Regions from separate parts of the Mesorhizobium sp. M7A.F.Ca.US.007.01.2.1 genome, predicted to be linked through region 1. Evidence: riboswitches for the same ligand, from Rfam matches in the RefSeq annotation. Region 1 holds a riboswitch; each other region holds the start of a gene.

The links. Region 1 has a riboswitch for cobalamin ahead of EN949_RS17165 (DUF1636 family protein). Riboswitches for the same ligand answer to the same signal wherever they lie in the genome.
Region 2: it holds a riboswitch for cobalamin, as region 1 does, so the genes downstream of both, EN949_RS16690 (CbtB domain-containing protein) here and EN949_RS17165 (DUF1636 family protein) in region 1, are expected to answer to the same signal.
Region 3: it holds a riboswitch for cobalamin, as region 1 does, so the genes downstream of both, bluB (5,6-dimethylbenzimidazole synthase) here and EN949_RS17165 (DUF1636 family protein) in region 1, are expected to answer to the same signal.

Annotation. Positions count from the first base shown of each region.
Region 1 is NZ_RZQP01000086.1:371-7,807, forward strand. Features, by position in the region: partial or broken gene EN949_RS17155 (cobaltochelatase subunit CobN) at 1-63, opposite strand, end outside; gene cobW (cobalamin biosynthesis protein CobW) at 82-1,134, opposite strand; gene EN949_RS17165 (DUF1636 family protein) at 1,137-1,565, opposite strand; cobalamin riboswitch at 1,604-1,808, opposite strand; gene EN949_RS17170 (winged helix-turn-helix domain-containing protein) at 1,839-3,038, opposite strand; gene EN949_RS17175 (NADH-quinone oxidoreductase subunit A) at 3,370-3,735, shown strand; gene EN949_RS17180 (NADH-quinone oxidoreductase subunit B) at 3,726-4,307, shown strand; gene EN949_RS17185 (NADH-quinone oxidoreductase subunit C) at 4,312-4,914, shown strand; gene EN949_RS17190 (NADH-quinone oxidoreductase subunit D) at 4,915-6,105, shown strand; gene EN949_RS17195 (NADH-quinone oxidoreductase subunit E) at 6,106-7,380, shown strand; gene nuoF (NADH-quinone oxidoreductase subunit NuoF) at 7,391-7,437, shown strand, end outside.
Region 2 is NZ_RZQP01000082.1:7,065-14,501, forward strand. Features, by position in the region: gene EN949_RS16650 (RidA family protein) at 1-3, shown strand, start outside; gene EN949_RS16655 (creatininase family protein) at 58-861, shown strand; gene EN949_RS16660 (tyrosine phosphatase family protein) at 965-1,474, opposite strand; gene cobD (threonine-phosphate decarboxylase CobD) at 1,471-2,520, opposite strand; gene cbiB (adenosylcobinamide-phosphate synthase CbiB) at 2,519-3,490, shown strand; gene cobO (cob(I)yrinic acid a,c-diamide adenosyltransferase) at 3,527-4,141, opposite strand; gene cobU (bifunctional adenosylcobinamide kinase/adenosylcobinamide-phosphate guanylyltransferase) at 4,143-4,658, opposite strand; gene EN949_RS16685 (CbtA family protein) at 4,651-5,421, opposite strand; gene EN949_RS16690 (CbtB domain-containing protein) at 5,437-5,616, opposite strand; cobalamin riboswitch at 5,652-5,848, opposite strand; gene EN949_RS16695 (MFS transporter) at 5,914-7,113, opposite strand; gene EN949_RS16700 (DUF1624 domain-containing protein) at 7,337-7,437, shown strand, end outside.
Region 3 is NZ_RZQP01000208.1:3,625-11,061, reverse strand. Features, by position in the region: gene EN949_RS27515 (hypothetical protein) at 1-923, shown strand, start outside; partial or broken gene bluB (5,6-dimethylbenzimidazole synthase) at 1,046-1,663, opposite strand; cobalamin riboswitch at 1,774-1,954, opposite strand; gene EN949_RS27505 (histone deacetylase family protein) at 2,076-3,002, shown strand; gene EN949_RS27500 (exodeoxyribonuclease VII small subunit) at 3,006-3,257, shown strand; gene EN949_RS27495 (DUF2277 domain-containing protein) at 3,368-3,634, shown strand; gene EN949_RS27490 (pirin family protein) at 3,674-4,594, shown strand; gene dxs (1-deoxy-D-xylulose-5-phosphate synthase) at 4,737-6,650, shown strand; gene EN949_RS27480 (hypothetical protein) at 6,799-7,092, shown strand; gene EN949_RS27475 (GNAT family N-acetyltransferase) at 7,181-7,437, opposite strand, start outside.

The sequences.
Region 1 (7,437 bases):
CCGCAGATCGACCGGCTCGGCGAGGTCGTCGAGCGAGGCGGATGTCGTGGTGAGGATGTGCATCGCGACCCGTGTCCGAAATCAGCCGGCGAGTATACGCTCGATCGCCGGGCGGTTCAGCCCCTTCAGGCCGATGACGACGAGGCGCGAACGGCGGTCATCCTCAGCGGTCCAGGCACGGTCATAGTAATGATTGACGCGCGGTCCGACGGCCTGCAGCAACAGCCGCATCGGCTTGCCGCCGACCTCGACGAAGCCTTTTACACGCAGCACGTTCTCTTCTTCGGCGACGATGGCGACGCGCTTTGCCAGCTCGTCCGGATTGGCGATCGAGGCAATATCGACAATGAAGGTGTCGAAGTCGTCGTGCTCGTGGTCGAATGCGCCGTCATGATGGGATTTGCGGTTTTCGATGTCGTCCTCGACGGCGAGACCGAGCCCGAGCAGCACCGAGGGATCGACCTTGCCATGCGACGTCGGCACGATCTTTACGGCGCGGGCGGAGTGTTCGCCAATGATGGCATTGGCGCGGGCAGTGCCGGCGGCGTCCATCAGGTCGCTCTTCGACAGGATGATCAGGTCGGCGCAGGCGATCTGGTCCTCGAACACTTCTTCCACCGGATCGTCGTGGTCGAGTGTCTCGTCCCCGGCGCGCTGCGCCTGCAGGGCATCCATGTCGTTGGCGACGCGGCCTTCGGCCAATGCCGGTCCGTCGACCACGGCGATGACGCTATCGACGGTCACCCGGCTTTTCACGCTCGGCCACTGAAAGGCCTGGACCAGCGGCTTGGGCAGTGCCAGGCCCGAGGTTTCGATCAGGATATGGTCGACCTTCGGCGTCAGCGACAGGATTTGGTCGAGCGCCGGGACGAAATCATCGGCGACAGTGCAGCAGATACAGCCATTGGCCAGTTCGACGATGTTTTCCTCCGGACAAGTATCGATGCCGCAACCTTTGAGAATCTCGCCGTCGATGCCGATGTCGCCGAATTCGTTGACGATGATGGCAATGCGCTTGCCGCCGGCGTTTTCCAGGAGATGGCGGACCAGCGTCGTCTTGCCGGCGCCGAGGAAGCCAGTGACGACGGTGCAGGGAACGCGGGAGAGGTTCGCAGACGAATCTGAGGCAGTCATGGTCAGTCCTTCAGCATGTCGAGGGGAGGGATGCGGGCAACGAGGCCACGCTTCAGGCTATCGGGACGGCCACGCCAGGGAATGAGACCGTCGGTCGAGGTGGCGAAAAGCTTGGCGCCCGTGACGAGGTCGGCGCCGCTGGTCGCGGTCAGGTCGCCGAAGACATAGCTCCAGCAGCCGTCGCGCAGGATCGCGGCGCTGAGGCGCCGCTTGCAATTGCCAAGGCATTCGACGCTGCGGATGCGGATATCGTCGCCAGCGGCGGCGCGGCGCGTGTCGTCCGTCAGCAATTCGCCGGCGCGGGGATGAGCGTCGGAGCCGGTCTCATTGCGGCAGGAGGCGCAGACGATGATCGTGACGCCGGCCAAGGCATCATCATGGCCGGACGAAATATCCGCTGTGCCAGCCGAAAAACTGCTGTCGTGGTCCAAAGATCGGGCTCCTTGCCCGGAAACCCGCCGGGCGATCGGATTCTACAGTCGCAGACGGCAGGTCTCCTGGCTCGCGAGTCATCGCCTTGGGTAGCCGCCTTCCCGGGAATTCCCAGTGGTTTTCGGCCTTGGCTCTTCGCTTACAGTTGCGGGGACAGCCGCGGATTTGGGATTTTGCCCCGCACCGCATTCCCTCTTAGCCCTTGCCGTTGCGGGCAAGGGACCATCTGGAACCGGATTTAGGCTTTTGCGGGCGGCGGTGTCAACGCGAGCTTACGACACGGCTATGTCGGCCAGCGCCGCGCCCAAATCGCCGGCAGGCGTCACTTCGATGCGTTCGAGCCCGAGCCAACCTTGCATCTGCTTCAATTCCTCGAACAGCTCCGCAGCGGTTTCAGGCGGCGCACCGGGCTCGGCATAGGCCGCATGGACCCGCAGTATGCTGGCCGGGCGATCGGCCTTGAGGTCGACGCGTGCCACGATCCTGTCGCCGAGCAGGAACGGCAGGACATAATAGCCATACTGCCGCTTGTCGGCCGGTGTGTAGATCTCGATGCGGTAGTGGAAATCGAACAGCCGCTCGGTGCGCGAGCGCTCGAAGACGACCGGATCGAAGGGTGCCAGCAAGGCGCGGGCCTCGACTTTGCGCGGCAGACGGGCGTCCCGGTGAAGATAGGCCGGCTTGTCCCAGCCTTCGACACGCACCGGCAGCAACTCGCCCGTTTCAACCAGTTCCTCCAACCGGCCTTTCATATCGGCCGGCGACAGGCGGAAATAGTCGCGCAAATCGCTTGAAGTCGCCACGCCGTGGGCGCGGGCGGAAATGCGCAGCAATTCGCGGTGCGCGTCCTCAGGCGTCGGCACCGGCAGATCGAGGATCGCCTGCGGCAGCACGCGCTCGGGCAGGTCATAGAAGCGCTCGAAACCGCGGCGGTGCGCCGTGGTGATGCGGCCGGCCCAGAACAGCCATTCGAAGGCGTGTTTGGCATCGCTCCAGCCCCACCAGCCGCCCGAACCTTTCTGGCCCTCCAGCGCGGAAGCGGCGATCGGGCCGCGCTCGGCGACCTCGCGGTAGATCTCTTCGATGTAGGCGGCGTGCTCGCGGCCCCATTTGGCGAGACCCAGATACATTTCCTCGCCCCGCTCGGCGCGCTGCATGCGCCAGCGCATCAGCGGGTATGTCTCGACCGGCAGGAAGGACGCCTCGTGCGCCCAGTATTCGAAAACCGTGCGCTTACGCGTCACGGCCGCGTTGTCGAGCAGCGAGAACGGGTAGGGGCCAAGGCGCGAATAGAGCGGCATATAATGAGCGCGCACCACCGCGCTGACGGAATCGATCTGCAACAGGCCGGTGCGGGAGAGCGTGCGGGCAAAATGCCGGCGGTCGGGCGTGCCGGTCGGGCGAGGATCGAGGAACCCTTGGGCGGCAAGGGCGATGCGCCGGGCCATCGGGAGCGAGATCTTTTCCTTCATGCAGGTATCACTTTGACGTGTTTTGACCGAGGGTCGAATGGCTGATTCCAACCCATGCTAGCAGGGTTTTGGCAGCATTCATGTCAGGAGAGAAAAGTGGAGTAAAAAGCGAAGGAAATCAAACAGGAGCGGATCGGACCAGTTTGCCGCGATATGCCGTCCAGGTCGATGTTTTGAACAAGGTTTGACTTGCTTCGCTGGAAGTGCTGCGCTAACCCTCGCCGCGTTGCAGCATAGGCCCTTAAAACGGTTCAGCGGTTAAACTGTCACGCTTCCGCATTAGGGTCCGGTGCTGTAATCAACGTGGATTGGCGCCAACGGAAAGCCGAGCATGAACGCACTCTTGAGCTCATACCTGCCCATCGTCCTGTTCATAGGCGTGGCGCTGGTTGTCGGCCTGGCGCTGCTGGCCGCGCCCTTCCTGGTGGCCTACCGCAATCCCGATCCCGAAAAGCTTTCCGCCTACGAGTGCGGTTTCAACTCGTTCGACGACGCCCGCATGAAGTTCGACATCCGTTTCTACCTGGTGTCGATCCTGTTCATCATCTTCGACCTGGAAGTAGCCTTCCTGTTTCCGTGGGCGGTGTCGTTTTCGAAGATCGGCATGCTCGGTTTCTGGTCGATGATGGTTTTTTTGGCGGTGCTGACCATCGGCTTTGCCTATGAATGGAAAAAAGGAGCGCTGGAATGGGATTGAACGACAGTTCAGGCACCCTCGTCGCGCCGAAGCCCAAGGGCATCATCGATCCCAACACCGGCAGGCCGGTGGGGGAGGACGATCCCTTCTTCCTCGAGATCAACAACGAGTTGGCCGACAAGGGCTTTCTGGTCACTTCGACCGAGGCGCTCATCACCTGGGCGCGCAGCGGGTCGCTGATGTTCATGACGTTCGGCCTCGCCTGCTGCGCGGTCGAGATGATCCACACCTCGATGCCGCGCTATGATTCGGAGCGGTTCGGCGTCGCGCCACGCGCGTCTCCGCGCCAGTCCGACATCATGATCGTCGCCGGCACGCTGACCAACAAGATGGCGCCGGCGCTGCGCAAGGTCTACGACCAGATGCCGGAGCCGCGCTACGTCATCTCGATGGGCTCCTGCGCCAATGGCGGCGGCTATTACCACTATTCCTATTCGGTGGTGCGCGGCTGCGACCGCATCGTGCCGGTCGACATCTATGTGCCCGGCTGTCCGCCGAGCGCCGAAGCGCTGCTCTACGGCATTCTTCTCTTGCAGAAGAAGATCCGCCGCACCGGCACGATCGAACGGTAAATCCATGACCGCATCCCTGAGCGAACTGTCGACCTATCTCGGCGAGAAGCTGATCGGCCGCGTGAACGAGGCTGATATCGCCTATGGCGAACTCACCATCCATGTCGAGCCGCGCGATCTGGTCGAGGTGATGACCTTCCTGCGCGACGATGCGCGCTGCCAGTTCATCTCGATCATCGATGTCTGCGGCGCCGACTATCCGTCGCGGGCCAAGCGTTTCGACGTCGTCTATCACCTGTTGTCGCCGAAGCAGAATGTGCGCGTCCGCGTCAAGGTGCAGGCCGACGAGGAAACCATGGTGCCGTCGATCACCGGCGTCTATCCCGGCGCCGACTGGTTCGAGCGCGAGACCTACGATCTCTACGGCGTTTTGTTCTCCGGCCATCCCGACCTGCGCCGCCTGCTGACCGACTATGGCTTCGAAGGCCATCCCTTGCGCAAGGATTTCCCGCTGACCGGCTTCGTCGAGGTGCGCTACGACGACGAGGCCAAGCGCGTTATCTATGAGCCGGTCGAGCTCAAGCAGGAATTCCGCAATTTCGATTTTCTGTCCCCGTGGGAAGGTACGGATTACGTGCTGCCGGGTGACGAGAAGGCAAAGCAGTAAATGGCTGAAACCTCCGTCCGCAACTTCAACATCAATTTCGGCCCGCAACACCCCGCGGCGCACGGCGTTTTGCGCCTTGTGCTGGAGCTGGACGGCGAAGTCGTCGATCGCGTCGATCCGCATATCGGACTGCTGCATCGCGGTACCGAAAAGCTGATCGAAGCCAAAACCTATCTGCAGGCGGTACCCTATCTCGACCGGCTCGACTATTGCGCGCCGATGAACCAGGAACATGCCTTTGCGCTGGCCGCCGAGCGTCTGCTCGGCATCGAGGTGCCGAAGCGTGGCCAGGTGATCCGCGTTCTCTACAGCGAGATCGGCCGCATCATGTCGCACATCCTCAATGTGACGACGCAGGCGATGGACGTCGGTGCGCTGACGCCGCCGCTGTGGGGCTTCGTCGAACGCGAAAAGCTGATGGTGTTCTATGAGCGCGCCTCCGGTTCGCGCATGCATGCCGCTTATTTTCGGCCCGGCGGCGTCCATCAGGACCTGCCGCGTCAACTGGTCGAGGACATCGGCAAGTGGATCGACCCGTTCCTGAAGTCGATCGACGACCTCGACCGGCTGCTGACCGGCAACCGCATCTTCAAGCAGCGCAATGTCGATATTGGCATCGTCTCGCTGGCGGATGCCTGGGCCTGGGGTTTTTCGGGCGTGATGGTGCGTGGCTCGGGTGCAGCCTGGGATCTGCGCAAGTCGCAACCCTATGAATGCTATTCGGAGATGGATTTCGATATTCCGATCGGCAAGAACGGCGACTGCTTCGACCGCTACCTCGTGCGCATGGAAGAAATGCGCCAGTCGGCGAAGATTATGCGCCAGTGCGTCGACCTTTTGCTCGGCAAGGAGAGCACCGGCCCGGTGTCGAACCTCGATGGCAAGGTGGTGCCGCCCAAGCGCCAGGCAATGAAGCGCTCGATGGAAGCGCTGATCCATCACTTCAAGCTCTACACCGAGGGTTATCGCGTGCCGGCCGGCGAGGTTTACGCCGCTGTCGAGGCGCCGAAGGGCGAATTCGGCGTCTATCTGGTTTCCGACGGCTCCAACAAGCCCTACCGCTGCAAGCTGCGCGCGCCGGGTTTCGCGCATCTGCAGGCGATGGATTTCCTCTGCCGCGGCCACATGCTGGCCGACGTCACCGCCGTTCTCGGCTCCCTCGACATCGTGTTTGGTGAGGTCGATCGCTAAATGTCAGTCCGCCGTCTCGCAGAAGCCAGCGTCCAGCCAGCATCCTTCGCCTTCAACCGGGCGAATGCCGCGGCTGCGAAGCAATGGATCAAGAAGTACCCGAAGGGCCGTGAACAGTCGGCCATCATCCCGCTTCTGATGATAGCACAGGAGCAGGAAGGTTGGGTGACGAAGGCGGCGATCGAGACGATCTCCGACATGCTCGGCATGCCGCGCATCCGCGGGCTGGAAGTCGCGACCTTCTACACGCAGTACCAGTTGAATCCGGTCGGCACGCGTGCGCACATCCAGGTCTGCGGCACCACGCCCTGCATGCTGCGCGGTTCGGAAGCGCTGATGGATGTCTGCCGCTCCAAAGTCCATCACGACCAGTTCCACACCAACGACAAGGGAACCTTGTCCTGGGAAGAGGTGGAATGCCTCGGTGCCTGCGTCAACGCGCCGATGGTGATGATCTTCAAGGACACGTTCGAGGATCTGACGCCGGAACGCCTGGCTGAAATCATCGATCTCTATGACGCCGGCAAGGGTGCTGCGGTGGAACCGGGGCCGCAGAATGGCCGCACCGGCTCGGAGCCGGCCTCCGGCCTCACCACGCTGAAGAGCGAAAAGGCGATCCTCAAGTCGACCCGCGACAGGGAAGCCAGGGAGGCGGCCAAGGCCGCCAGGGCGGCACCCGACGCGATCGTCGCAGCGCCGGTGCCGGCCGCGGCCCCTGTCGCACCGTCCAACACCAGCAAGCCGAAGACCGACGCCCCTGAAACCAGCCCGGCGTTGAAGACGCCTTCAAAAACCAAGGTCGCGCCGGCGGTTGAAAAGGCGGCGAGTGTTGCCGCTCCACTGCATTCGGCCGCCAATGCCAACAAGGCAGACTCCAAAGTCGAGCAGGTTTCCAAGCAGCGCAGTGGCCCCATCACCAAGGCCGAGCCGGCCTCCGCCTTCAAGGCGCCAGAGGTCAAGGTACCGGCCGCCAAGCCGGCCAAACCGTCGCTCGGGGACAAGAACCGCCCGGCCGGCATCGACAGGCCGGCACAGGTCGATGACCTCAAACTGATCTCCGGCGTCGGCCCCAAGATCGAGGGCATCCTGCATACGCTGGGCATCTTTACCTTCGCGCAGGTCGCGTCGTGGAAGAAGGCCGAACGCGAGTGGGTGGATGGCTATCTCTCTTTCCAGGGCCGCATCGATCGCGACGACTGGGTCAAGCAGGCCAAGGCGCTCGCCAAGGGTGGCGTCGCCGAATACATCCGCGTCTTCGGCAAGAAGCCGGTCTGAGGGACGAAAAATGCTCGGGGATAAAGACCGCATCTTCACCAATATCTACGGCCTGTT
Region 2 (7,437 bases), on a different contig from region 1:
TGATCGACAGGCCGCCCGTCCCGCGCTAGGTCTGCCTGACCATTGAAGAGGCATGACATGACCGTACCCAAAAGACGCGTGTGGTGGGGCGACTACCGGACCACCGAATACGCCTCGATCGATCCCGAGGCGACCATCGCCGTGCTGCCAGTGGCGGCGATCGAGCAGCATGGGCCGCATCTGCCTGTTTCGACCGACATGTCGATCATGAGCGGCATGCTCGACACGGTCATTTCGCGTCTGCCCGACGATCTCGACATCCGCATCCTGCCGGTGCAGGCCGTGGGCAAGTCCAACGAACACCTGCATGCGCCGGGCACCCTCACTCTGCCGGCAACCACGCTGATCGAAGCCTGGACCGAGCTTGGCCTGTCGATCGCGCGCGCCGGTGTGCGCAAGCTGATCGTGGTCAATTCGCATGGCGGCAACGAGGAGATCATGGGCATCGTCACGCGCGAATTGCGCGTGCGCGAAAAGATGCTGGCGGTGAAGACCAGCTGGCAGCGTTTTGGCCGTCCGGCCGGCATGTATACCGAACTGGAGGACCGTCACGGCATCCATGGCGGCGATGTCGAGACCTCGCTGATGCTGCATTTCCGGCCGGACCTCGTGGACATGGGCAAATCAGACAATTTCGTTTCCAATGTCGCCAAGGCCGAAAAGGAATTTTCGCTGCTGCGCCACACCGGCACCCACGCCTTCGCCTGGATCGCCAGCGATCTCAACCCGAACGGCGTCGTCGGCGACGCCAGCATCGCGACGGCGGAGAAGGGCCGGCTGACGGCAGAATATCAGGCCGACGGCTTCATCAGCCTGCTGCAAGATGTGCGCAAGGCGAAGCTCGCGGAGTGGTTGACGTAGCCTCCAAACCAGTGGCAAGCGCTGTCATCGCTATTCCAGATCCTCTTGAACAAACGAGGCGATGGAGGAGGCGGATCAGACGAACAACGATATGGGGGCAAAGCTAGCTGTCGATCCTCAGCGCAAAGGGCGTGCCTTCAAAGGCGTCCGCGCCGCGCCCGATCGATTCGATCGCCTCGACCATGCGGCCGTTGCGCTCAAGCAACGCATCGGCCACGGCGATCAGTCGCGGATTGGGCGTTGCCGAAGGCGACAGCGCCCGCAGCGTCCGCGCCAATTCGGCCTCGTCACGCTTCGGCGCCAGTGCTGCCGCGATGATATAGGCCGAAGCCGTCGAGCGGCTGATGCCGGCATAGCAATGCACGAGCATCGGCCTTGCCCGGTCCCACCGGCGCGCGAAATCGAGCAGATTGCGGACATGGTCTTCGCCCGGCATGGTCATGCCGTCCTGCGCCACCGCGATGTCGTGCATGACCAGATGCAGGTGGTTTTCCCTCGAGATCGAGGCCGGCCGCACCACCTCCGTTCCGGCGGCGAGCAGCGAAAGCATGCGGTCGGCGCCGGTCCTGGCCACCGTTTCCTCGATCTTTGCCAGCGAGCAGACATGGATCATTGTTTTGAACCCTTCGATTGATGCTTGCGCCGCGACGCCCATTCGGCAAGTGCGGATTCGAGCCGCTGCCATTCCTCCTCACTGCCCGGCAGGCCGGTGCGCAGAACGTCAGGCCGGTCGGCAAAATGGCGAAGCAGGATGCCGCGCTCGCCGAGCGCTGCAAACAAATCGGCGGCATTGGTCAGACTGAGGAAACGATACAGTGTGGTTCCGCCCGCAACAGGAACGCCGAAGCGGCCGAAAAGCGCATCGAGACGCGCCGATTCACCGGCCAACGACGCCCGCATCACGTCCTGCCACCCGATGTCGGCAAGCGCGCGGACGCCATATTCCAGCGCCGGGCCGGCGACGGCCCATGGTCCGAACTGCGTATCCAGCCGGTCGACCGTCGCAGTATCGGAAAGTGCAAAGCCGAGCCGCAGCCCGGCCAGGCCAAAGAACTTGCCGAACGAGCGCAGCACGACGAGGCCGCCCTGACCGACATCGCCCGCGAGGCTGTGCTGACGCGGGCCGACATCCATGAACGCCTCGTCGACGACCAGCAGTCCGCCCTTGGCGCGCAATCCGGCGGCCAGAGCCAGCAACCGGTCGCGCTCTATGACACGTCCATCCGGATTGTTCGGATTGACGATGATGACGAGGTCGGCGTCCGCCAACGCTTCGAAATTATCGACCTCCGCCACCTGGTGCCCGGCGATCGCGGCAGCGCGGGCATGTTCGGCGTAGGTCGGACCCAGCACCAATGCCTTGCCGGGCGAAATGAGCGACGCAACGCGCGGCAACAGGATCTGCGTGCCCGGCGCCGCCACGACGTTGGCTGGCGACGGCGCGCCGTAAGTACTGGCCGCGATCTCTGTCAGGTCGCGTGTGCGCGCGGCTTCCGGCAACCGCGACAGCGAGGTGGCGGGCAGGTCGAAAAGCGGGTAGGAGTGCGGATTGATACCGGTCGAGAGGTCGACGAAAGGCAGCAGGGCGTTGGGGAAAAGCACCCTCGCGCGGCCAAGACTTCCACCATGGTCCACAACCGCCCCATTAAGAAGCTTCATGTCAGTCCTGATCGCTTTCCTGTCATTGGTCGTCGAATTCGCCCTCGGTTATCCCGACTGGCTGTTTCGCGCCATCGGCCATCCGGTGACGTGGTTCGGCAGGCTGATATCCTTTCTCGACCGCAGGCTCAACCGCGCCACTGATCCCGACGCGCTGCGTCGCAAGCGCGGTGTCCAGGCGCTGCTGGTCATCGTGCTGGTGTCGGCGGTGATCGGCCTCAGCGTACAGATCCTGTTCTGGTTCGTTCCCATGGGCCTGGTCATCACGGCCCTTCTGGCAACGTCGCTGCTGTCGCAGAGGAGCCTCTATGAGCATGTCGAGGCGGTGGCTGACGCCCTCGACACCGGCGGCCTTGCTTTGGCCCGCCTTGCCGTTTCGCGGATCGTCGGTCGCGACCCTGAAACGCTCGACAGGGCCGGTGTCTGCCGCGCGGCGATCGAGAGCCTGGCCGAGAACTTTTCCGACGGCATCGTCGCCCCCGCCTTCTGGACCGGCGTCGGCGGCCTGGCCGGCGGCGCCGCCTACAAGGCCGCCAACACCGCCGATTCGATGATCGGCCACCGCACCCCGCGCCACGAGGCGTTCGGCTGGGCGGCGGCGCGCTTTGACGATTGGATCAACCTGCCGGCGTCGCGGCTGACGGCGCTTCTGATCGTGCTGGCGGCGTTCTTCGTCAAAGGCGCTGATGCGAAAAAAGCCTGGCATGCGGTGCGGCGCGACGCGAAAAAACACCGCTCGCCCAATGCCGGCTGGCCGGAAGCGGCGATGGCCGGTGCGCTCGGCCTGGCGCTCGCCGGCCCGCGCTTCTATGGCGGCGTGCTGGTCGACGACGTCTTCATGGGCGAAGGTGGGCGGCGTGAAGCCGACAGCCTCGACATCAGGCAGGCGCTGAAACTCTATCGCGTCGCCGACTATCTGCTGATCGCTCTGTTCGGGTTGGTTTCGGTCGTTGTCATCGTTGTGACCTAACCTCACCCTCCCCCGTCTGGGGAGGTTGAGGAACACTCAGAACTCGATCCCCTGCTGCGCTTTCACGCCGGCGGAAAAATGATGCTTGGTCACGCTCATTTCGGTGACGAGGTCTGCGGCCTCGACCAGCGCCGGCTTGGCGTTGCGGCCGGTGACAACGACATGCAGGCCCTCGCGCCGCGCTTTTAGCGCGCCAACCACTCTGTCGAGATCGAGATAGTCGTAGCGCAGCGCAATGTTCAATTCGTCGAGCACCAGCAGGCTGATCGACGGATCGGCCATCAGTTCGAGCACCTTGGCCCAGGCGGCTTCGGCGGCAGCGATGTCGCGCTTCAGATCCTGGGTTTCCCAGGTGAACCCCTCGCCCATCGCGTGCCACACGACACGGTCGCCGAAGGCGGCGAAGGCGTCCTTCTCGCCGGTGTGCCACTTGCCCTTGATGAACTGGACGACACCGACGCGCTTGCCGTAGCCGAGCATCCGCAGCGCCAGCCCGAAGGCGGCCGTGGTCTTGCCTTTGCCCGGGCCGGTGTTGACGATGAGCAATCCCTTCTCGACCGTCTTGCTCGCCACCTCGGCATCCTGCACCGCCTTGCGCTTGGCCATCTTGGCGCGGTGGCGCTCTTCATCCTTATTGTCGATATCGGTCATATCATTTCACCTTGAGCGGCAGCCCCGCCACCATCAGCAGCACCGTATCGGCAATCGCCGCGACCTGCTGGTTGAGCCGGCCGGCGGCATCGCGAAAGCGGCGCGCCAGTGCATTGTCCGGCACGATGCCTTGGCCGACTTCATTGGACACCACGAACCAGGGTCCGCGCGGCCGCGACAGCACGTCCGCCAATCGCCGGCATTCAAGGTCCAGATCGTGTTCGGCCAGCATATGGTTGGTCAGCCACAGCGTCAGGCAGTCGACAAGCACCGGCCGATCGTCCGGCAAGGCGGCAAGCGCGTCGGCGAGGTCGAGCGGTGCGTCGATGGTCGTCCAGCCTTCGCCGCGCCGCGACCGGTGCAACGCGATGCGCTCACGCATCTCGTCATCATAGGCTTGCGCCGTGGCGATATAGGTCCAGGGCGGCGGCAAGGCGGTCGCCAAAATTTCGGCGCGCGCGCTCTTGCCGGAGCGCGCACCGCCGATGAGGAAGGTCAGTGTCTTGCGATCAGGCAAAGCTGTCGCGCAGGCTGGTCGCGGTGCCGGTGAAGCGGCCGCGCACCACGCCGACAACCGCGCCGAGCACCAGCCAGAACACCAGATTGGTCACGGTCACCGCCACCACGAACTGGTGATGCAGCCCTTCCGGAATCGCCGTCTCGTAACTGTCGGGCTGCGGTGCCCCGACAACATGCGGTGCGACGATCAAAAGGACGGCAAGGATCGCCAGCGGCAGCGACTTGCGGAACGCGATCAGGCCGAGACCGGCAGCGGTTGCCGCCACCGTTGCCCACCACCAGATCTGGCGCTGGGTGAGATCGGCGGCCGGCATGGCCGGCAGTTCCGGCGGCAGGCCGAGGCCCGGCGCCAGCGTGAACACGGCAAAGCCGGCCAAGCCCCAGAACACGCCCTGGCGCCAACCACCGATACCGCCGGCGAATTCGGAAACCGCGACCAGGATCAATCCGAAGCCGATGCCGGTGACGATGTTGGCAAGCACGCTGAAGGCGAAACGCTCGAAACCGTCTGCCGGCGCCCAGCCCTCGTCTTCCGCCGCAGCAGTCGCTTCGGCAGGGGCCGGAGCGGCTGCGCTCATGGCATTGCTATTCGCTGCTGCCGGAGCGGCATGGTCATGGTGATGCCCGCCGCCCGCCTGTTCGTAGACTTCCGCCTTCAGGATCAGCGGCACGGTCGCATAGGCCTGCACGCAGGCAAGAACGACGCCGGCCACGAGCCCTGCGATCGCCGCGATGAACACGACGTTGCGAAACAGGTTCATGATGTCAGCCCCTCGTCAGTGGCAGGGAAATGCCATCGAATGGCGATAGTCGTGAGCCGCATTGTGGACCGCATCGATATGCGAGAAGCCGACAAAGCCCATCACGAAAATGCCGAGCAGCGCGGCAAGCGCGAGCTGCATGAAGCGCGACTGCGAGGAGACGGAAGCGCCGAGGGAGACGGAAGCGGTAGTCATGTCTTGTCCTTTCGCCCTCCACCCGAGGGCATCGAAGTCAGTTTCCTGTCGCCGGCAGGTCTCCTGGCTCACGGATCAGCGTCCTTCCCCACCTTCCCGAAGAAAAATCTTCAGTGGCATATGGAGAGGACTACCGCACACAGTTGCGGGGGCAGCCACGGCATTGGGCGAAATCCGCCCTTACCGCATTCCCTCTTGGCTCCAAAATGGAACCGGCGACACCGGCGACTATAGGCAGAATCCTCGCGTCCGGCAAACCAAATTCCGCCGGCGACCGTTGCGAATGCGCCATGAAGGTCAAAGCGATTTCGGCAGATAGCGCCAAGTCACGAAGCCGCAGACCGCCGCCAGCAGGCCGAGCGTGACGAACACCGAGCCCAGGCCGAAGAAGGCCAGCACCACCGAATAGACCAGCGGCGGCGTCAGCTCGGAAAAGTCGAGATAGGTGCGATAGACCGCCGCCATCTGCGATCTTTCATAGGAGCGCACCGAGCGCATGAAGGCGGTCGAGCCGAGCGCGTCGAGTGCAATGGTGAAGAAGGCGCCGCAGAGCAGGAAGGCGCCGGTGAGCAGCGGCACGGTTTCGCCGACGAAGCCCGCCGCCAGAAGCGCGACCGACATGGCGAAATAGGCAAATGTCATGGTCCTGCGGCCGCCAAAGCGCTTTCCCGCCTTGCCCCAGAAAATCGCCATGAACAAAAGCGCGTTGCCGGCCGAAACCAGCAGGCCGCCGGCCAGCTTGCCCTCACCCGTAATGACCATGAACAGCGGCCCATAGACGAAGAACGTCGTCCAGAAACAGGAGCGCCCAAACGCGATCAGCCAGGCCAGCCTGAGCCTGGGCTGGGCGATGAAGCGGCCGATATTGGCGAGCGGATTGGCTGGTCGCGTCTTGCCGGGACGGATCGACGGGTTGTCGCCGAGCCGGTAGGTCCAGAACAATGCCAGCAGGGCTAACGCGAACACGGCCACCGCGCCATGCGCGGCATAGACGCCGAAGCGCGTGTAGAGGAAGATGCCGAGCGTCGGCCCACCGGTCCAGGCCAGCATCGACCACGCCATGCGCAGCGATTCGGCCTGCATGAAGTCGGTCTTGCGGATGTGGTCCATGATGTAGAGGTTGAGCGTGATCGACAGCGCGCTGGCGCCCATCACCCGGCACAGCATGCCGGCCAGTTGCCCGGCAAGCGTGTCGGTGACGAAGAACAGCGAGCCGATGGCCAGCAGGCAGGCGCCCGCCGTGTAGACCCAGCGCCGGGCAAAGCGGCGGATCAGCATCGGCATGAACAATGTCACCGACAGGCCGAGCATCGCCACGACGGTGTAGAGGATCGAGACGATCTGCTCGTTGTGCAGGATCTCATAGGCCTGGATCGGGATGACGCTCGACACCGTGGCGCGGGCGAAGGATTCGACCGCATAGAGCGAAGCGAAGGTGCGCGCGTCCGCGGCCTTGAGGGCCGGTAGCCAGATCGGATGGCGCACATGGGTGGACATTGCTTTCCCCGAAGCAGATTCACCGGGTCAAATCTGCCGTGGCGACCTCAGCGCCAATAAGAGGAAACCGACGTGCATCCGGCAAAAGCGAAGCCGGCCAAAGGCTTTCCGGCACTGGCCCAATGCCGCGGCTGATCCGGCGCTATCGGCAGGGTTGCCGGTCTTCTTTTGTCCCGGGCAACCGTGATAGTCCTCCAGCGGGGCTGAATCAGAATGCGAGACCATGAGCATCCAAACGCCGACCGCACCCGTTCAGGATCGACCAAAGCGCATCGTCGCCATCGACATCGTGCGCGGCATCGCGCTGATCGCCATGGCAAGCTA
Region 3 (7,437 bases), on a different contig from region 1:
TCTTTCGTATGATCGTCTATTTCGGCATCACGCTGGCCTACATCATGGCGACCGGCACCGGTGCCTCGGTCGGCTATGGCGTCGGCCATATCTCCACCGATCCCGACGGGCCCATGTCCTTTGCCCTGTGGGGCGGCGTGGTCGGGTTTGGCATCGTCTCGATCGCGGTCTACTGGATCCGCGAATACATCCTCTATATCGTCAAGGCCGGCCACATCGCCGTCATGGTTCATCTGATCGACGGCCGCGACATTCCCGGCGGTCAGGACCAGATCGCCTACGCCAGGGATGTCGTCACCCAGCGTTTTGCCGAGGCCAATATCCTTTTCGTCGTCGACCAACTCGTCAAGGGTGCCATCCGCGCCATCACCGGCCTGCTCGGCGGTATCGCCGCCTTCCTGCCGATACCGGGCCTGAGCGGCCTGGTCTCCTTCATCAACACGGTGATCCGCCTGTCGCTGACCTATGTCGACGAGATCATCCTCGGCTACAACATCCGCATCAATTCAGCCTCACCCTTCGAGACGGCGCGCCAAGGCGTCGTGCTCTATGCCCAGAACGGCAAGGTCATGGTCAAGAACGCCGTCTGGCTGGCGGTCATCATGTGGGGCGTGTCGTTCGTCATCTTTCTGATGATGCTGGCGCCTGCCGGCGCCATTCTGTTCCTGATGCCCAGCCAGCTCGCCGGCTGGGCCTTCGTGCTCGCCATCGTCTTCGCCTGGGCATTCAAGGCGGCCTTCATCGAGCCTTTCGCCATCGCTTGCCTGATGCAGGTCTATTTCAAGACCATCGCGGGCCAGGTGCCGGATCCGGCCTGGGACGCCCGGTTGGCCGAGGCGTCGTCGAAGTTCAGGGAGCTCAAGGACAAGGCGCTCGCCTCCTTCGGCGGTTCGCGCTGGGGTACGGCCGGCGCCACACCCTGATCGGCCGGGCAGGTGGTGTCTGGTGAGGCAGAAACGGTGTTGAGGCGCGCCACGGTGGACTTGAGCTGTGTCTCGCCTTGCCCGGAAAACGTCTCGCTCATGATCAGTTCCGGCAGCGGCAGCCGCCGTCCCCAACCATGCGTTTCAAGGTCCGGTTTGGAAGCGAACTCGGAAACACGGCCGACGCAGAGATAGGCGATTGGCGTTACGTGATCCGGAATGGCCAACAGCCGCTTCAGCGCCTCAGCCTCGATGATGCTCACCCAGCCGACGCCAACGCCCTCGGCACGCGCGGCCAGCCAGAAATTCTGCACCGCGCAGACGGTGCTGTAGAGATCCATCTCCGGATTGTGCCAGCGTCCCAGCGGCGAACCCTTCGAGCGCTGCCGGTCGCAAGTGATGCAGATGTTGAGCGCGCTTTCGCAGATGCCTTCCAGCTTGAGCTTGCGGTACAGCGCCTGTTTTTCCGCCTCGATCGCCGGCAGTTCCTGCTCGCGCGCGGCCAGGAACAGGTCGCGCACCTCCGCTCGTCGTCCGGCATCGCGAATGACAATGAAATTCCATGGCTGCATGAAGCCGACCGATGGCGCGTGATGGGCGGCAAGCAGCAGCCGCGCCAGCACGTCGTCATCGATCGCGTTGGGCAGGAAATGGCTGCGCACGTCGCGCCGCGTGAACATGGCGCGATAGACCGCATCGCGCGCATTCTGGTCAAATCCATCGTCAATGGCAGCGGTCATCTGTTCCGGCATCGCTTGTCCCCTTGCGATTGCAGATTCAAAACGGTCAGAGCGTACTTTGTGCGTCCAAATGGACGCACGTCGCTCTGATGCCACCCGCCCGACCATGCGGATGACGATGCCTGCCAGGCCGGTCTTCTGGCTTGGGATCAACCCGCGTCCGGTGCCTTCCCGTCATCGACAGTGGCATTTACCGGCGCGGTCCCCCTCACAGCGTTGGGCACGCCACGGAATTCAACCGTGTTCCCGATTCTCCCGCTTGCGGCGGGCACCAGGCAGTGCCAAGGACTTTACGCCGAAGCGCCGGCGAGGCCAATGCCTGCGGCGACACGAATGGACGCAGGCGCGATTTTCCCCAGTCATCGGCCGGCCGTGCATGGCCTTTGTCGATCCGGGTCACTAGATTAGGACGATGACCACCCGTCTCTACACGCATCCGATCTTCCTCGAGCATCTCACGCCGCCCGGACATCCCGAGCGGCCCGACCGCCTGCGTGCCATCGAGCGCGTGCTCGATGAGGAAGCCTTTGCCGGGCTCGATCGTATCCAGGCGCCGGAAGGCGACGAGGCCACCATCCTCTACGCGCATCCCGCCGATTTCGTCGCCCGCGTGCGCGCCGCCATTCCCGACGAGGGGATTGCCCGCATCGATGCCGACACCACTGCCAGTCCGAAGAGCTGGCAAGCGGCGATCACCGCGATCGGCGCCGCCAACGCCGCCGTCGATGATGTCTTTTCGGGCCGCGCCGACAACGTCTTCGTCGCCGCCCGGCCGCCCGGCCATCATGCCGAAAAGACCACGGCCATGGGCTTCTGCCTGTTCAACACGGCGGCGATCGCGGCGCGTTATGCGCAGAAGAAACACGGTGTCGAGCGCGTTGCCATCGTCGACTGGGACGTGCATCACGGCAATGGCACGCAGGATATTTTCTGGGACGATCCCTCGGTGCTCTATTGCTCGACACACCAGATGCCGCTTTATCCCGGCACCGGAGCGAAGACCGAAACGGGCGCCGGCAACATCGTCAACGCACCGCTGGCGCCGCAGACCGGCAGCGAAGTGTTTCGCGATGCCTTCCTGTCGCGCGTCCTGCCCGCGCTCGACAATTTCGCGCCCGACCTGATCATCATTTCGGCCGGGTTCGACGCGCACCACCGCGATCCGCTGGCCGAGATCAATCTGACCGAGGATGATTTCGATTGGGCAACCGGCCAGTTGATGCAGCGCGCGGCACGCCACAGCGGCAACCGGCTCGTAAGCCTGCTCGAGGGCGGCTACGATCTGCAGGGATTGGCATTTTCGGTCGCCGCCCATGTCGGGCGACTGATGAAAGGATGAATGATGGCTGGTGAGACCAACGAAGACGTCAAGGCGATGAGCTTCGAGCAGGCACTCGATGCGCTGGAGAAGATCGTCGATGATCTGGAGCGTGGCGACGTGCCGCTCGACCAGTCGATCAGGATCTATGAACGTGGCGAGGCGCTGAAGGCGCATTGCGACCGGCTGCTGAAGGCCGCCGAGGACAAGGTCGAGAAGATCAGGCTGTCGCGCGACGGCAAGCCGGTTGGAACGGAGCCCCTCGACGCGGATTGAGGCCGGTCCGAACGATGGCCTCGCCTCACCGGTTTTTGGACATGATCATGATCGAGGCTATAACTCGTTGCGATTGAAACAGCTCAAGGACAAGAGGAGATACGGAAGCGATGTGCAGAAACATCAAGACCCTGTTCAATTTTGATCCGCCGGCAACCAATGACGAGGTGCGCGACGCGGCCCTTCAGTTCGTCCGCAAGCTGAGCGGAACGACGCGACCCTCGAAGCAGAACCAGCACGCCTTCGATCATGCCGTCGACGCCATCGCGGCCTCGGCGCGCGAACTGCTCGATTCCCTGGAAACCCATCAGCATCCGCGCAATCGCGAAGAGGTGGCGGCCAAGCTGCGGGCAAAGGCGGCCATCCGCTTTGCCTGATGCGGCCAGGCGGCCTTCGACCACCGACAAGGAGAGTCCATGAGCTTCTTCCCCGGGAAAGACCCTGAGGTGGGCGATGCGTTCGCCAGCGATCAGATCGAATTGATGGTCGTTCCGAACGCCAAGGACATCGGTGGTTTTCAGGTGCGCCGTGCCCTGCCAACGGCAAAAAGGCGGTTGGTCGGTCCGTTCATCTTCTTCGACCGCATGGGTCCCGCGATCCTGCGGGCCGGCCAGGCGCTGGACGTCCGTCCGCATCCGCATATCGGACTGTCGACGGTCACCTATCTGTTCGACGGCAAGATCCGGCACCGCGACTCCCTCGGCACCGAAATGGTCATTCAGCCCGGCGACGTGAATTTGATGACCGCCGGCCGCGGCATCGTCCATTCGGAGCGTACGCCGGAGGAACTGCGTGGCGCGCCGATGTCGGTATCCGGCCTGCAGACATGGCTGGCGCTGCCGGACGACAAGGAAGAGGTGGCTCCTGTGTTCGAGAACACAGGAGCGCTCAGGCTTCCCGAGATTGATGCCGAAGGCGTCAACGGGCGCCTCATCATCGGCGATTTCCAAGGATTACGGTCCCCGGTCAGGGCCGATTCGGAGACGCTCTACGCCGACCTGCGCCTGGCGCCCGGCGCCAGCGTGAAAATCCCTGCCGATGCGGAAGAGCGCGCCATTTACACGCTGGAAGGCGAGGTCTCGATTTCGGGCGATGTGTTCCCAGCCGAACGGCTGCTGGTGTTCCGTCCCGGTGACGAGATCGTCGTGTCGTCGCAGACCGGGGCGCATTTCATGCTGTTCGGCGGCGCCTCTCTTGGTTCGAAGCGTTACATCTGGTGGAATTTCGTCTCGTCGTCGAAAGAGCGTATCGAACAAGCGAAAGAGGAATGGAAGACAGGCCGCTTCGACATCGTTCCAGGAGACGAGGAAGAGTTCATTCCGCTGCCGGAAAGCTGATGCCTGTCGCCCAAAGTGGCCCGGTTTTGGGGAAACGACCTGCATAGAAGCAAAAGACCACAGTCTGATCCGCGTCACTGACACGCATTTACTTTCGCCGGCCGGCGGCCTATTTCGCCCATCAACCGAAAGCCTGAGCACCGTGAACGCAACGCCGCATACGCCGCTTCTCGACAAGGCCCGCATCCCGGCCGACCTGCGCATGCTTGCCGAGAGTGAGCTGCCGCAACTGGCGTCCGAGCTTCGCGCCGAGCTGGTCGACGCGGTATCCCGCACGGGTGGTCATCTGGGCGCCGGCCTTGGCGTGGTCGAGCTGACGGTGGCGCTGCACTATGTCTTCAACACCCCGGACGACCGGCTGATCTGGGATGTCGGCCACCAGGCCTATCCGCACAAGATCCTGACCGGCCGCCGCGACCGTATCCGCACGCTGCGCCAGGAAGGCGGCCTGTCCGGCTTCACCCGCCGCGCCGAGAGCGAGTACGATCCATTCGGCGCTGCCCACTCCTCGACATCGATATCGGCCGGCCTCGGCATGGCCGCGGCCCGCGATCTCTCCGGCGGCCGCAACAATGTCATCGCCGTCATCGGCGACGGCGCCATGTCTGCCGGCATGGCCTACGAGGCGATGAACAATGCCGGCGCACTCGATGCACGGCTGATCGTCATTCTCAACGACAACGACATGTCGATCGCGCCGCCAACCGGCGCCATGAGCGCCTATCTGGCGCGGCTGGCCTCCGGCAAGGCCTATATCGGCCTGCGCGATTTCGGCAAAAAACTGACGTCTTATCTCGGCAAGCGTGCGGATCGTGCGATCACAAGGGCGGTCGAGCATGCACGCGGCTACGTCACCGGCGGCACGCTGTTCGAGGAACTCGGCTTCTATCACATCGGCCCGATCGACGGCCACAATCTGGAGCATCTGATCCCGGTCCTGAAAAATGTCCGAGACAATGGCGAAGGCCCGGTGCTCATCCATGTCGTCACCCAGAAGGGCAAGGGCTATGCGCCGGCGGAAGCCGCCGCCGACAAATATCACGGCGTCAACAAGTTCGACGTCATCACCGGCGCGCAGGCCAAGGCGCCGGCCAACGCACCGGCCTACACCAAGGTGTTCGCCGAAAGCCTGGTCCAGGAGGGCCGCGAGGACGACCGCATCGTCGCCGTCACCGCAGCCATGCCGAGCGGTACCGGCCTCGACCTGTTCGGCGAAGCGTTCCCGTCGAGGACCTTCGATGTCGGCATCGCCGAACAGCACGCGGTGACCTTCGCCGCCGGCCTCGCCACCGAAGGCTACAAGCCGTTCGCGGCCATCTATTCCACCTTCCTGCAGCGCGCCTACGACCAGGTCGTCCACGACGTCGCCATCCAGAAATTACCGGTGCGCTTTCCCATCGACCGCGCCGGCTTCGTCGGCGCCGATGGCGCCACCCATTGCGGCGCCTTCGACACCACCTTCCTGGCGACACTGCCGGGCTTCGTGGTGATGGCGGCGGCCGACGAGGCGGAGCTGCGCCACATGGTACGCACCGCGGCAAGCTATGATGACGGCCCGATCGCCTTTCGCTATCCGCGCGGCAATGGCGTTGGCGTCGACATGCCGGAGCGTGGCTCCGTGCTCGAAATCGGCAAGGGCCGCATCGTCAGGGAGGGCACCAAGGTAGCATTGCTGTCCTTCGGCACACGGCTGCAGGATTGCCTGATCGCCGCCGAGGAGCTAGGGGCTGCCGGGCTTTCCACCACGGTCGCCGACGCCCGTTTCGCCAAGCCGCTCGACGAGGATCTGATCCGGCGGCTGGCCCGCTCGCATGAGGTTCTGGTGACGGTGGAGGAGGGCGCCGTCGGCGGCTTCGCCAGCCATGTGCTGCAGTTCCTCGCCCATGAAGGCCTGCTGGAAAGCGGCCTGAAGGTGCGCCCGCTGGTGCTGCCCGACGTGTTTACCGACCACGCGAAGCCGGAAAAGATGTATGCCGATGCCGGGCTCGATGCTGCCGGCATCGTGCGCACCGTGTTCGTCGCGCTCGGGCATACGGTTCGCGCCCAGCGCGCCTGAATCAAAGTCTCAGTGACTTGAATCAGTTTGCCGGCCAACGTTCTTAACGCGTTGTTTACGCTGCCGTTTGGCGCTTTGCTTACCGTGTCTCTTGGCCGTTTTTCAACGGCGCCCTGCTAGATCGTGATCAGGCAGGGAGACAACAACAATGAAAACGCTTCTGTACGGCGCAGCGCTTTGCGCCGTCATCGTCGCGCCGGCCACAGCCGAAACGCGCTATGATCGCAGCCTTGAAAAGGCGGCCATGGGCATCGTCGCCGGCAAGATGGGCGGCATCCGCGGCGGCTTTTCCTTCAAGCAGGTGCCGCAACTGGTGGTTCTGCCGGCCCCCGTTCCCGCACCTGCGGTTGCCATCGAGCCTTCACGCGAGCAAGCGTCGGGAGGGCGTGCGGATGGGTTGTCTCCGGCCGTCGAGCGCCCGGTTTCGCGAAGCGTATTCTGAGCTAGAGACCAGCAAGCCCTGATCGGGATTGCCCGATCGTTTCATCGTGTTTTGCCGCTGTGCGGGTGATCTAAAGACGTCGGCACTGCTACTCCGCCGCCACCAGCTCCGCTTGTTGCGCCGGTTTCTCGGGGCGCCAGGATTGCGCCGCGTGGCGGGCGCGGTCTGCCAGGGCGGCAAGGCGTCCGCGCAGGTTTCGTCCACCCACCACTGACGACAAGATCACCGAATGCGTCGCAAAGCGGCGCTTGAAATCCTCGCCGCCGCAGAGAAAATCGATCGTGGTCAAGCCCCGGTCGAACGACCACTGGATGTAATCCATCATCAAGACCATGCCCGGCGAGG